3 regions of the Microbacterium sp. NPDC003461 genome follow, and region 3 is predicted to be linked to each of the others. Evidence: predicted binding sites of a transcription regulator. Region 3 holds the regulator's gene; each other region holds the start of a gene.

Region 1 (4,276 bases), on a different contig from region 3:
CACCATGCCGATCGCACCCGTGCCCGCCCTGCGCGCGGCCGGGTGGTGGGTCCGCGACTACGCATACGCCGCCGTCTGGCAGGCCCGCGCGTTCGCGAACCGCACCGATCCACGGCGGTTCCGCGCGGGAGGGCTCGCGCCGGTGCTCGTGATCCCCGGGGTGTACGAGACGTGGACGTTCCTGCAGCCGCTCATCGTCGCGCTGCATGAGCGGGGGCATCCGGTCCATGTCGTCGATCCGCTGCGGCACAATCGGCGGCCGGTCGCGACGGGCGCGCAGCTCGTGGCGGAGTACCTGGAGGCGCACGACCTGCACGACGTCGTGCTCGTCGCGCACAGCAAGGGCGGTCTGATCGGCAAGCATGTGATGGCGCTGACGCCGGCGGCCGCGCGCGTGCGCGGCATGATCGCGGTGGCCACGCCGTTCGGCGGATCGCGGTACGCCCGCCTGATGGTCTCGCCCACCCTGCGCAGCTTCTCGCCGCGCAATGCGACGATCCTCGCCCTCGCGCGCGAGACGACGGTCAACGCGAGGATCGTCTCGCTGTACGGCCGCTTCGACCCGCACATCCCGGGCGGCAGCGAGCTTCCGGGGGCGCACAACGTGATGCTCGAGACGGGCGGGCACTTCCGGATCCTGGCGCACCCGCGCGTGATCGCCGAGGTTGCCGCGATGGCCGAGCCCGCGGCCGGCTGAGGCGGGCCGCATCGCGCGCACACCGCGCATCAGAGCGAGGCGGATTCGGGCTCCGCGTCGCTTCCGGCAAAGCGGTCGTCAGCGGCGACGGTGGTCTCGGTGAACCGCACGCCCGATGTCGGTCGGCCGGTGTAATGGTGGCCGAGGGGGCTGGTCCATTCGAGCTCTCCCCCGCCGAGATGTCGCACCTGCCAGGGCGAGTGGTGTTTCAGCATGTGATGCCGCTTGCACAGGCTCTCGAGGTTGGTCACGTCGGTGGGCCCACCCCGAGAGTGCGGGTGGATGTGGTCGGCGTCGCACCGTCGGGCGGTCTGCCGGCATCCGGGGAAGCGGCAGTGCTCGTCGCGGGCCCGGAGGAACCGCCGCTGCGCCGCAGTGGGCGTGTAGTGATCGACGGTCAGCAGCGCCCCGGTGTTCGGGTCGAGGAACAGCCGCTCCCACGCGGTGACCTCGGCCGCGAGCCGGCGGGCCGTGGCCGGATCGATCGGCTCCCCGCCCGCCGTGGGGACGCCGCTCGGGCGCCGGGCGCCGCGGTGCAACCCGGAACTCCCGCGCCGCTCGTGCCGGTGCTCGCGCATGGAGTTGCCGGCAGTCATGCCGGGAACCGCGTGGGCGTGGATGCGGCCGTCGGTGAGGACGTGGGCGGGGATGGTGACGTGGATCACGCCACGCACCTGCGCGAGCACGTCCTGCCCGGTCCCGTCCTCGACGATGTGCCCGGTGGGTGCGCCGGCGAGCAGCAGGTCACACGCCAGGTCGGCGCGCAACTCATCGATGCGGCGCTTGTCGGGCCCAGCCGCCGCACCGGCACCCTCCCCCGTCCCCGCGTCCGTGTCGGCAGCCCGCCCGAAGGCGTCGCGCTCGGCGATCACCGTCCGCGCCATCGTGGTCAGCCGGTCGTGGATTCCCTGCACCAGCGGCACCGGTGCGGTCAGGCGCAGCTCGGCCATCCCGTCCTCCAGCGCCGTCACCCGCACACCCCGGCGGGCCCGGGCCGCCTCGTGGCGTTGCGCGAGGGACTCCTCCAGGAACGCGTCGGCGATCGCCCGGCACATCGGCTTGAGGCCCGCCACCGTCGCCTCCTCCGCCACCCCCAGCGCCCGGGCCTCGTACTCCCGCCGATCCGCGGGATCCCCGATCCGTGTGCCCTCGGCCACGATCACCGCGGCGTGACGGCCGGGCAGGCGGCCCTCCTCCACCTGCGCCAGCGTCGCCGGGAAGTCCCGCACCAGCAGGCCCGCATCCACCATCCGGTTCTCCACCGTCCGCGGCCCCTCCCGCAGCGCCGCGGCGACCTCCGCCGCCATCGACCGCACCGGCATGTCCCACTCCGGCGGGGCACCCGCCCGCTCCACCTGCCCGACCGCGATGTCCAACGCCCGGCCGAGCAGGCGCGCCTCCTCGGCCTCCAACCGCGCCCGCTCCGCCCGCACCACCTGCAGGCGCGACACGATCCGGCCCGCCTCGGCGCGCTCCGCCGCGGTGGGCTCCCAGAAGACCGTGTCTCTTTCCATGCATCAATTCTCCCAGCCACCACCGACAACCATCGAACATCTCTTCGAGATGTGGATAACTCGACGACCCACTCGCCAGGCCGATCTGGCGCGAGCCACGCGCCCGACGACCGCACCAACTCGCCGGTAGTGTGGCACCCGCGACGAGCCACTCGCCCACCGGACCCGACCCGAGGAGCACGCCATGCACCCCCTCAGCACCACGTCGATCAGGGCGGAGCTCGAGCACGTCACCGAGCACTGGACCCCGCGGGTCATCGGCCGCGTCAACGATCAGTAGATCAAGGTGGCCGAGCTGCTCGGCGAGTTCGTGTGGCACGCGCACGAGGACGAGGACGAGATGTTCCTCGTCGTGTCGGGACATCTGCGCATCCAGCTGGAGGGCGATGAGGAGGCCCGCTTCGGCCCTGGCGAGTTCTTCGTCGTCCCCCGCGGGGTCCGGCACAATCCCGTCGCCGACGAGGAGGTCGAGATCGTCCTCATCGAGACGGTCACCACCGCGCACACGGGCGATGTCGTCGTCGAGCGCACGGTGCCGCTCGACCGGCAGACCGACGCGTTCCGCGAGCGATCGTCGTAGGGGTCGCACGACTCCCGCCCGGGACTCCCCCGCCACCCGCGGCCCGCCATGCCCGATCCGGACTCGCGATCAACGACCCGCGGTCCGCACCCCGCGATCCTCACCCCACGATCCGCACCCCGCCACGATCCGCCCATATACGCCAAAAGGCCGGACCCCCGAAGGGATCCGGCCTCTTGAACTAGAGCGGCTGCTTACGCGCCGGCGAGCTTCTCGCGCAGAGCGGCGAGGGCCTCGTCGTCGGCGAGCGTGCCGGCACCGGCCGACTCAGAGCTGAAGCTCTGGCCAGCGGCGGCGGCGCCACCGAAGTCGTCGCCCGCGGCGGCCTCGGCCTCGAGCGCCTTGGCGACGAGCGCCTTGTGCTGCTCCCAGCGAGCCTGCGCGGCGGCGTACTCGTCCTCCCACTTCTGGCGGGCCTCGTCGAAGCCCTCCAGCCACTGGTTGGTCTCGGGGTCGAAGCCCTCGGGGTACTTGTACTCGCCGTTCTCGTCGTACTCGGTGGTCATGCCGTACAGCGCCGGGTCGAACTCGGTGCCGTTGGGGTCGACCATCTCGTTGGCCTGCTTGAGCGAGAGCGAGATGCGGCGGCGGTCGAGGTCGATGTCGATGACGCGGACGAAGACCTCCTCGCCGACCGAGACGACCTGCTCAGCGAGCTCGACGTGCTTGTTCGACAGCTCCGAGATGTGCACGAGGCCCTCGATGCCGTCGGCGACGCGAACGAACGCACCGAACGGAACGAGCTTGGTGACCTTGCCCGGCGTGATCTGGCCGATCGCGTGGGTGCGGGCGAAGACCTGCCACGGGTCCTCCTGCGTCGCCTTGAGCGACAGCGAGACGCGCTCGCGGTCGAGGTCGACCTCGAGGATCTCGACGGTGACCTCCTGGCCCACCTCGACGACCTCGCTGGCGTGCTCGATGTGCTTCCACGACAGCTCCGAGACGTGGACGAGGCCGTCCACGCCGCCGAGGTCGACGAACGCACCGAAGTTGACGATCGACGAGACGACGCCCTTGCGGACCTGGCCCTTGTGCAGGTTGTTCAGGAACTGCGTGCGCGTGGCCGACTGCGTCTCCTCGAGGAGCGCGCGGCGCGAGAGCACGACGTTGTTGCGGTTCTTGTCGAGCTCGAGGATCTTCGCCTCGATCTCCTGGCCGAGGTACGGCGTGAGGTCGCGGACGCGGCGCAGCTCGATGAGCGAGGCCGGCAGGAAGCCGCGCAGGCCGATGTCGACGATGAGGCCGCCCTTGACGACCTCGATGACGGTGCCGGTGACGACGCCGTCGTTCTCCTTGATCTTCTCCACGTCGCCCCAGGCGCGCTCGTACTGCGCGCGCTTCTTCGACAGGATCAGACGGCCTTCCTTGTCCTCCTTCTGGAGAACAAGCGCCTCGACGACGTCGCCGACGCTGACGACCTCGTTGGGGTCGACGTCGTGCTTGATGGAGAGCTCACGCGAGGGGATGACGCCCTCGGTCTTGAAG
Region 2 (4,276 bases), on a different contig from region 3:
GAGAGCAGGCGGAGCACGTCGAGCGCGGTGATACGCGCAACGGTGGCGCCGCCGCCGGGGGGCGGAGCAGGGGCGGACATGCGCTCCAGTCTACGTGGCGCGCTTCCGGGCGATCCGCGGTACTCCGCGCCAGCCGCCGCCCAGGCCCCGTCGCTACGCTGGAGGGGTGACGCGATCTCCCGAACCGGCCGACTCCACCCGCAAGAAGGAGGGCCGCGCGACGCGCTACGCCTCGCTCGAGGAGGCGTTCCAGAGGCACGGCACGCCCGCCGCGAACCGTGAACTGATCCGGCGCATCGTCGACGGCATCGACGCCGCCGGCTTCGTCGGCTACTCGACCCACTTCCGCATCGAGCGGCGCGGCGGCTCGCCCGCGCTCGAGGTGCACCCCGGCTACACCAACGGCTTCCGCACCGAGCAGGAGATCGTGCGCCGCCTCGGCGACGACGTCGAGCGCTGGCCCAGCCGCCGCTTCCACGGTGCGTGGGGCGTGACGCACCCGGTCGCCGCCCCGGCGCCGGCCGCGAAGCCGGCGCGAGCGCCGCGCGCCGCGTCGCCGCGTGCCGCCTCGGCACCCGAGGAGCCGCCGAAGGTGTGCCCGACGTGCTTCATGGTGCTGCCCATGAGCGGCGTCTGCCAGAACTGCGACGCCTGATCGGCGCCCGCTGATCCGGACCCGCTGATCCGGGTCAGTTCTGCTCGACTCCGGGATCGGTGACGTCCACGTCGTCGGACTCCACCCGGGCGACGAGGTCGTCCATGGTCTGCGGATCGACCTCGATGCCGGCGTCCGACAGGCGGCGCTCGAGCGTGCTGCGCACGTCGCCGTGCAGCGTGTCGATCAGCATGTCGGCTCGCGTCTGGGCGACGATGCCGCCGATCCGCTCGTCGTCGTTCGTGTCGTGCGTGTCCTCGAGGGGCGCGTCCTGCGTGCCGTGGCCGCCCGGGCCGCGCTCCTCGTCGAGCTCGTCGTCCGCGCCCTCACCAGCCATCGGCATGCTCGTCCTCCTCGAATTCGTCCATCATCGCCTGCAACAGGGGATCGTCCAGCGGGGCGACGGGCGGAACCGTTCCGTTCGACATGCGGGCACTCCTCTCGTCCCCTCGGCGGACTCGCGCTCGCGCCGAGGTGCCGCCAGCTTCGGCGACCGTCTCATGATCGCCCGGTATCCCGGGCGGCACACGGGGCTTGACATCGCCGCGGGGCGACGCCCCGCGCCCGGCGCGCGAGTATCCGGCGGTCGGGAGGGTGTCAACCCCCTGGAACCGCCGGCGCGGCCGGGCGACAGTGATGTCGGAGGTCGACATGGATACGGTTCATCAGCTGGATCTCGTTCCGCTCGGCGAGGATGCCTGGCGCCTCTGCGACCGCAGCGTCGATTCGTGCGACGCGACGAGCGTCGTGGCGTACGTGGAGCGACGGGCTGACGGCTACGAGGTGGTGTGGGTCTCGACGCATCGGGGCGTCGAGCGGTTCACGACGATGGGGGACGTGCTGGAGCGCGCGGCGGAGGTGCTCTCCGCGGTGACGCCGCCCGGCGCGACGCGTCCGATCCCCATCCCGCATTTCGCACCGCGACCGGCAGCGCTCGCGGGGTGACAGGCGGGGGCGGCGGCCCGGGGTGCTCGACGGAGCGCGTCCCGGGCCGCCGGTCTGTGCGCACGATGCCTGCTTGACATCCGGTAGTACGGATGTTCGACTGGGTGCATGAGGTGGAGCGGGCAGCAGGTGAACGGATCTGCGGATCCGGCGCTCATCGGCCTGCAGGGCCTCGTCCGCTCCGTGCGCACGCCGGAGTTCGCGGGCATCACGTTCCACGAGGTCGCCGCGAAGTCGGCCCTCAACCGCGTGCCCGCGCAGAGCCCGATGCCGTTCTCGTGGACCGTGAACCCCTATCGGGGCTGCTCACATGCCTGTCTCTACTGCGTGCACCCGGACACCCTCGTGCTGATGGCCGACGGCCGCCAGCGAGCCATCCGCGAACTGCGCGTCGGCGACGAGATCGTCGGAACGCGCGTCGACGGCGCCTATCGGCGGTACGTGAAGACGGAAGTCCACGCCAAGTGGGCGAGCCGGAAGCGCGCGTACCGAATTGTGCTCGCCGATGGCACGGAGCTCATCGCCAGCGGTGATCACCGCTTCCTCACCGATCGCGGATGGAAGCACGTCATCGGCGCGACGAGCGGCGGCGAGCGGCGTCCTCACCTCACGATCCGCAACGCACTGCAGGGCTTCGGCCTCGGCGGTGCGGCGACAGCGGAGGGTCGCTGGACGTCGGCGGCGTTCCGGCGGGGGTATCTGACGGGGATGATCCGTGGCGATGGGATGATCTTCCACGGGCGGTACCGATACCCGCATCGCACGACGGAGCAGCATGCTTTCCGCCTCGCGCTGGCCGACACCGAGGCGCTCGACCGAACGAGGGAGTTCCTCGCTGCCGAGGGGATCGAGACGCGGACGCGTCCGTTCACCTCGGCCTCCGCACGTCCGATGCTCGCTCTTCACACGGGAAAGCGCGCGGACGTCGCCGCGCTCGAGGGCCTCATCCAGATGCCCGAGGGTCCCGATCATGACTGGCACGCGGGATTCCTCTCGGGGATCTTCGATGCGGAGGGAAGCTGCTCCGGCGGGATCCTGCGCATCAGCAACAAGGACGAGGGCATCCTCTCGGCCATCGTCGCCGCCTGCGACGCGCTCGGCATCCGATCGGTGAGGGAGCCGGTGGCGGCGAACGGCGTCAGCGTCATCCGTGTGGTGGGGGGCCTGCCGGCGCGTCGGAGATTCTTCGAGGCGACCCGGCCGGCGATCACCCGCAAGCTGGCGATTGCAGGCGATGCGGTGAAGACCGTGGCGGACCTCCGAATCGTGGCGGTCGAGGACCGCGGCGTGGAGATGGAGATGGTCGACATCACCACGGGGACCGGCGACTTCATCGCGAACGGCGTCATCAGCCACAACTGCTTCGCCCGCCGCACGCACACGTACCTCGAGCTGGATGCCGGGGCCGACTTCGACAGCCAGGTCGTCGTGAAGGTGAACGCGGCCGAGGCGCTGTCGGCCGAGGTGTCGCGCCGGTCGTGGAAGCGCGAGCTCGTGGCGCTCGGCACGAACACCGATCCGTATCAGCGCGCCGAGGGCCGCTACGCGCTCATGCCGGGGATCATCGCCGCGCTCGCCGAGAGCGGCACGCCCCTGTCGATCCTCACGAAGGGCACGCTGCTGCGGCGCGACCTGCCGCTGCTCGCGCGGGCCGCCGAGCAGGTGCCCGTCGACCTGGCGATGTCGATCGCGATCTTCGACGACGAGCTGCAGAAGGCCGTCGAACCGGGCACACCGACGGCGGCGGCGCGGCTCGCCACCGTGCGCGCGGCGGCGGACCTCGGCTTCCGCGTCACCGTGTTCGTGATGCCGATCCTGCCCTGGCTCACCGACTCCGTCGAGCACCTCGACGATGCGCTGGCGCAGATCGCCGCTTCCGGTGCGCATCGGGTGGTGTTCGGGGCCCTGCACCTGCGCCCGGGAGCGCGCGAGTGGTTCTTCCAATGGCTCGCGCGGGAGCATCCGAGGCTCGTCCCCGTGTACCGGCGCCTGTACGGCGGGTCGTCGTACGCGTCGAAGGAGTACCGCACGTGGCTCGCGCGCCGCGTGCGCCCGCTCATCCGGCGCCACGGACTCGACGCCCGCGAGGACGACGACGCGCCGGACGCCTGGCGCGGGGCGCGCATGGTCGCGGCGCCCGCCACGTCGCTGGGCCTGCCCGCCGAGACCGCGCCGACGCTGTTCTGAAGCCGTTCAGCGGAGGATAGGGGACCCCGTCGCGCGGCTGACGCCGCGCTCCTCCTCGAATCGCTCTGCCCAATGAACGAGATACGGGTGCGTCCTGGCGGACGCACCCGTATCTCGTTCGCGGAGGATAGGGGATTCGAACCCCTGAGGGCTTGCACCCAACACGCTTTCCAAGCGTGCGCCATAGGCCACTAGGCGAATCCTCCAGCGGCCCCCGAAAGGGCCTCGGAACATCCTACCCGGCCCGGCCTGCGCGGCCGAACCCCACCAGCTCGAGCAGCCGGGGCGGGCTCAGCAGCGACCGGGGCGCGACGAGGGCGGCCGCGCGGGCGAGCGGGGTGGGGAGGATCGCGCGACGGATGATGCGCAGCGGCACCGCCAGGTCGCGCGTGGCGCGCACCCCCGGCGGGCCGTAGCTGGCGGCCTCGATGCCGTCGACGAGGGGATCGAGCACCTCGGTCGAGAGCCCGGGGGCGGCGGCCACCCGCG
Region 3 (4,276 bases):
GATGCCCGACTTGTCGCCGAGCGCCTCGCGGATCGCCTGCCCCAGCACGATCGCGACGTCCTCGGCGGTGTGGTGCGCGTCGATGTGCGTGTCGCCGCTCGCCTTCACCGTGAGGTCGGTCAGCGAGTGCTTCGCGAACGCCGTGAGCATGTGGTCGAAGAACGGCACGCTCGTGTCGATGCTGCTCGCGCCGGTGCCGTCGAGGTCCAGTTCGAGCTCGACGGACGACTCGCTCGTCGAGCGGCTGCGGCGGGCGGTGCGGGCTGCGGTCATACCCTCGAGTCTATTGCGCGGGGCGGGATCCCGGCTCAGTTGCCGATCTCCGCGAGCGCCTCGAGGAACGCCGTCGTCTCGTCCTCCGTGCCCGCCGTGACGCGCAGGTGGCCGGGGATGCCGATGTCGCGCACGAGGATGCCGCGGTCGCGCAGCGCCGACCAGGTGCGCGAGGGATCGGTCACCCCGCCGAACAGGACGAAGTTCGCCCACGACGGGTAGACGGTGTAGCCGAGCGCCTCGAGCGTGGCCGACATGCGGTCGCGCTGCTCGACGATCTCGTCGACCGTGCGCAGCATCGTGTCGGCGTGGCGCAGGGCCGCGGAGGCCGCCGCCTGCGTGAGGGCGGACAGGTGGTAGGGCAGCCGGACGAGACGCAGCGCGTCGATGAAGGCGGGATCGGCGGCGAGGTAGCCGACGCGCGCGCCGGCGAAGGCGAACGCCTTGCTCATGGTGCGCGAGACGGCCAGGCGCGGGCGCCCCTCCAGCAGGCTCAGGGCCGACGGCTCCTCGCGCGGCGCGAACTCGCGGTACGCCTCGTCGACGATGACGATCCCGTCGGTGGCGTCGTAGACCGCCTCGACGACGTCGAGCGACAGCGGCGTGCCCGTGGGGTTGTTGGGCGCGCAGAGGAAGACGACGTCGGGCCGCGCGTCGGCGACCTGACGGGCCGCGTCCTCGGGATCGATCTCGAAGCGCGGGCCGCGCTCGCCCGTCACCCAGTCGGAGCCGACGCCGCGGGCCAGCAGCCCATACATCGAGTAGGTGGGTGCGAAGCCGAAGGCCGAGCGCCCCGGCCCGCCGAAGGCCTGCAGCGCCTGCTGGAGCACCTCGTTCGAGCCGTTGGCCGCCCAGAGCTGCTCGGGCACGAGTCCGTGGCCGAGGTAGTCGGCGAATCCCTCGCGCAGCTGGGTGAACTCGCGGTCGGGGTAGCGGTTCACGTCGCGCAGGGCGCGCGAGACGGCGTCGGCGATGTCGTCGGCGACATCGTCGGGCACCGGATGCGTGTTCTCGTTGACGTTCAGCGCGACCGGAACCGCCATCTGCGGCGCCCCGTAGGGCGTCTGCCCGCGCAGGTCGGCGCGGAGCGGCAGGTCGTCGAGGGTGATCGCGGGAGCGATCGAGGTATTCGCCGGGTCGGAGGTCACGCCCTCCATGTTAGATCCGAGCGGCCCCTCGATGCCGGACGATCGCCGTGCCCGTCATCGCGAGGACGACGATGCCGCCCCGGCCCCCGCTCAGTCGGCGTAGCCCGCGGGAACCGCGATCTGCTGGCCGGGGCTCACGAGCCCGCCGGCGAGGTTGTTGAGCCGCTTCAGCTCGTACACCACGTCGCGCGGGTCGTGACCGGGCGCCACGTCCTGCGCGATGCTCCACAGCGAATCGCCCGCGGTGACCGTGACGAGGTGGAACGCCGAGGCGTCGGCGCCCGCCTCGCCCGATGCCAGGGCCGCGCCGCCGCCGAGCACGGCCGCCGCGAGACCCGCGACGACCGGGGCGGCCGCCAGCGCCGCCAGCACGCGGCGGCCGCGCACCGTGAGGCGCAGCCGGGTGCGGGGCGCGGAGGGGGCTGCCGCTGCCGTGAGGATGGCGGTGCTCATGTCGTGCTCCTTCTGTCTGGGCGGCTTCGCATCCGACGCTCGGCCGGGAGGCCGGATGCGAAGCTCTGTACCGAATATACGTTCGACGGTTCGAACATGTCAACGCTATCTCCGACATCCGACATCGGATCCGCCGGGACACGCTCGAACAAATCTCCCGAAGACCCCGACGAATCGGCTACCTTCGAGGTCGAGGGTCACGTAATCACGGACCTCCGACATCCGAACGAGGAGCACAGATGAGCGACGCCGCGGCCGACATCGCCGGCACCGACGACAAGCCCCGCACGCGGCGTCGCCGGAACCTCAGCGAGAAGCAGATGGCCATCCTCGAGGTCATCCAGCGCTCGATCCAGCGCCACGGCTACCCGCCGAGCATGCGCGAGATCGGCGACGCCGTCGGGCTGAAGTCGCTCTCGAGCGTGACGCACCAGCTCGGCCAGCTCGAGCTCAGCGGCTACCTGCGCCGCGACCCCGGCAAGACGCGCGCCATGGAGGTGCTCATCGACCTGCCCGGTCTGTCGGGCGAGAACCCGGCCGACACGGCGCCCGCCGTCGGCGACGCGGCGATGGTGCCGCTCGTCGGGAACATCGCCGCGGGCGTGCCGATCACGGCGGAGCAGCAGGTCGAGGAGATCTTCCCCCTGCCCCGCCAGCTCGTGGGCAAGGGCGAGCTGTTCATGCTCAAGGTCAACGGCGACTCGATGATCGACGCCGCGATCTGCCACGGCGACTGGGTGGTCGTGCGCGCGCAGAACAACGCCGAGAACGGCGACATCGTCGCGGCGATGCTCGACGGCGAAGCCACCGTGAAGGCCTTCCGCCAGCGCGACGGCCACACGTGGCTGCTGCCGCGCAACTCGGCGTTCGAGCCGATCCTCGGCGACGAGGCGACCGTGCTGGGCAAGGTCGTCGCCGTGCTGCGCGCCGTCTGATCCGCACCGGCGGGCGCCCTGCGGCCCGCCGCCGTCTCGCCTACGGTGGGTGGCATGGCCTCCGAAGCGACCGCCCCCGCCCGCACGATCGCGCCCTACGGCACGTGGCGATCGCCGATCACCGCGGCCGACGTGGCCGGCGGATCGCTGCGCGTGGACGGCGCGCGCTTCGTGGGCGACGAGGTCTGGTGGAGCGAGGGCCTGCCGGCCGAGCGCGGCCGCACGGCCCTGATGCGCGGCGAGGCCGGCCGCGAGCCCGAGGTGCTGCTGCCCGCCCCCTGGAGCGTGCGCTCCCGCGTGCACGAGTACGGCGGCGGTGCGTGGACCGCCGGCGACGACGGCGTCGCCTACTTCGTCGAGCACGCCGACCAGCGCGTCTACAGGTTCGCGCCGGGCACGGATCCCGAGCCGCTCACCCCGGCGGACGGCGGCATGTGCTTCGGCGACCTCACCCTCGCCGAGGGCGCGCTGTGGGCCGTGCGCGAGACGCGCACCGGCGCCCCGGTGCCCGCGCGCGACATCGTGCGCATCCCCCTCGACGGGTCGGCCGCGCACGACGCGGCCGCCGTCGCGAGCGTCGTGGCGGGCAGCGACTTCCTCGCCTATCCGGCCCCGCGCGGCGATCGGATCGCGTGGATCGCGTGGGACCATCCCGACATGCCGTGGGACGCCGCCGAGCTGCGCGTCGGCCGCCTCGACGAGCGCGGCCGCGTGACCGAGCACGTGGTGATCGCCGGCGGGCGCACCGCGGCGGGCACCGTCTCGGCGCTGCAGCCCGAGTGGACGGGCGACGACGAGCTGATGTTCCTCGCCGACATCCCGCACCCGGGGCAGGATGCGCGCTGGAACCTGCACTGGGCGCGCGTCGACGGCCTGTCGGCGGTCGGGCCCGAGCCGATCATGACGGTCGACGCCGACACGGGCGGGCCCCTGTGGAACCTCGGCGCGCGCTGGTACGCGACCACGACCGACGGCCGGATCCTCGCGGTGCAGACGAACGGATCGGATCAGCTCGTCGTGATCGATCCCACGTGCGGCGCCGAGGACGCCCTCGACACGCCCCTCACGGGCGGCGTGCTCGTGCGCGACGTGCGGGGCCAGCGCGTGCTGCTGACCGGCGCCGGCGCGCGCGTGCCGGGCGGCCTGTGGCTGCTCGACGTCGACGCGCACACGATCGAGCCGGTGCGGGGCGGCGTGCCCGTCGGCGACCTCGACCCCGCCTGGCTGCCGGTCTCGCGCGCCATCACCTGCCCCGGTCCGAACGGTCCCGTGCACGCGTTCGACTACCCGCCGACGAGCCCCGAGTTCGACGCACCCGAGGGCGAGCTGCCGCCCTACCTCGTGCTGGTGCACGGCGGTCCCACCACCCACGTCTCGGGCACGCTCTCGATCGTCATGGCGTACTTCACGAGCCGCGGCATCGGCGTGCTCGACGTGAACTACGGCGGGTCCACGGGCTACGGCAGG

The links. Region 3 encodes LexA, which represses DNA repair genes until DNA is damaged. Its sites were predicted from a motif close to TCGAACANNTGTTCGA; they were not measured.
Region 1: a site for LexA is predicted at 2,244-2,259, ahead of ACWDR7_RS02275 (DUF222 domain-containing protein). Genes of this name have one in related genera too.
Region 2: a site for LexA is predicted at 1,685-1,700, ahead of ACWDR7_RS10735 (intein-containing Rv2578c family radical SAM protein). Genes of this name have one in related genera too.

Annotation. Positions count from the first base shown of each region.
Region 1 is NZ_JBSFPT010000003.1:10,219-14,494, forward strand. Features, by position in the region: gene ACWDR7_RS02270 (esterase/lipase family protein) at 5-697, shown strand; gene ACWDR7_RS02275 (DUF222 domain-containing protein) at 727-2,211, opposite strand; gene ACWDR7_RS02280 (cupin domain-containing protein) at 2,498-2,791, shown strand; gene rpsA (30S ribosomal protein S1) at 2,986-4,276, opposite strand, start outside.
Region 2 is NZ_JBSFPT010000028.1:12,774-17,049, forward strand. Features, by position in the region: gene ACWDR7_RS10715 (YrdB family protein) at 1-80, opposite strand, end outside; gene ACWDR7_RS10720 (hypothetical protein) at 167-655, shown strand; gene ACWDR7_RS10725 (hypothetical protein) at 690-998, opposite strand; gene ACWDR7_RS10730 (hypothetical protein) at 1,292-1,600, shown strand; gene ACWDR7_RS10735 (intein-containing Rv2578c family radical SAM protein) at 1,709-3,787, shown strand; tRNA gene ACWDR7_RS10740 (tRNA-Ser) at 3,909-3,993, opposite strand; gene ACWDR7_RS10745 (transglutaminase family protein) at 4,023-4,276, opposite strand, start outside.
Region 3 is NZ_JBSFPT010000021.1:40,249-44,524, reverse strand. Features, by position in the region: gene hisB (imidazoleglycerol-phosphate dehydratase HisB) at 1-273, opposite strand, end outside; gene ACWDR7_RS09650 (histidinol-phosphate transaminase) at 309-1,421, opposite strand; gene ACWDR7_RS09645 (LysM peptidoglycan-binding domain-containing protein) at 1,512-1,874, opposite strand; gene lexA (transcriptional repressor LexA) at 2,114-2,809, shown strand; gene ACWDR7_RS09635 (alpha/beta hydrolase family protein) at 2,864-4,276, shown strand, end outside.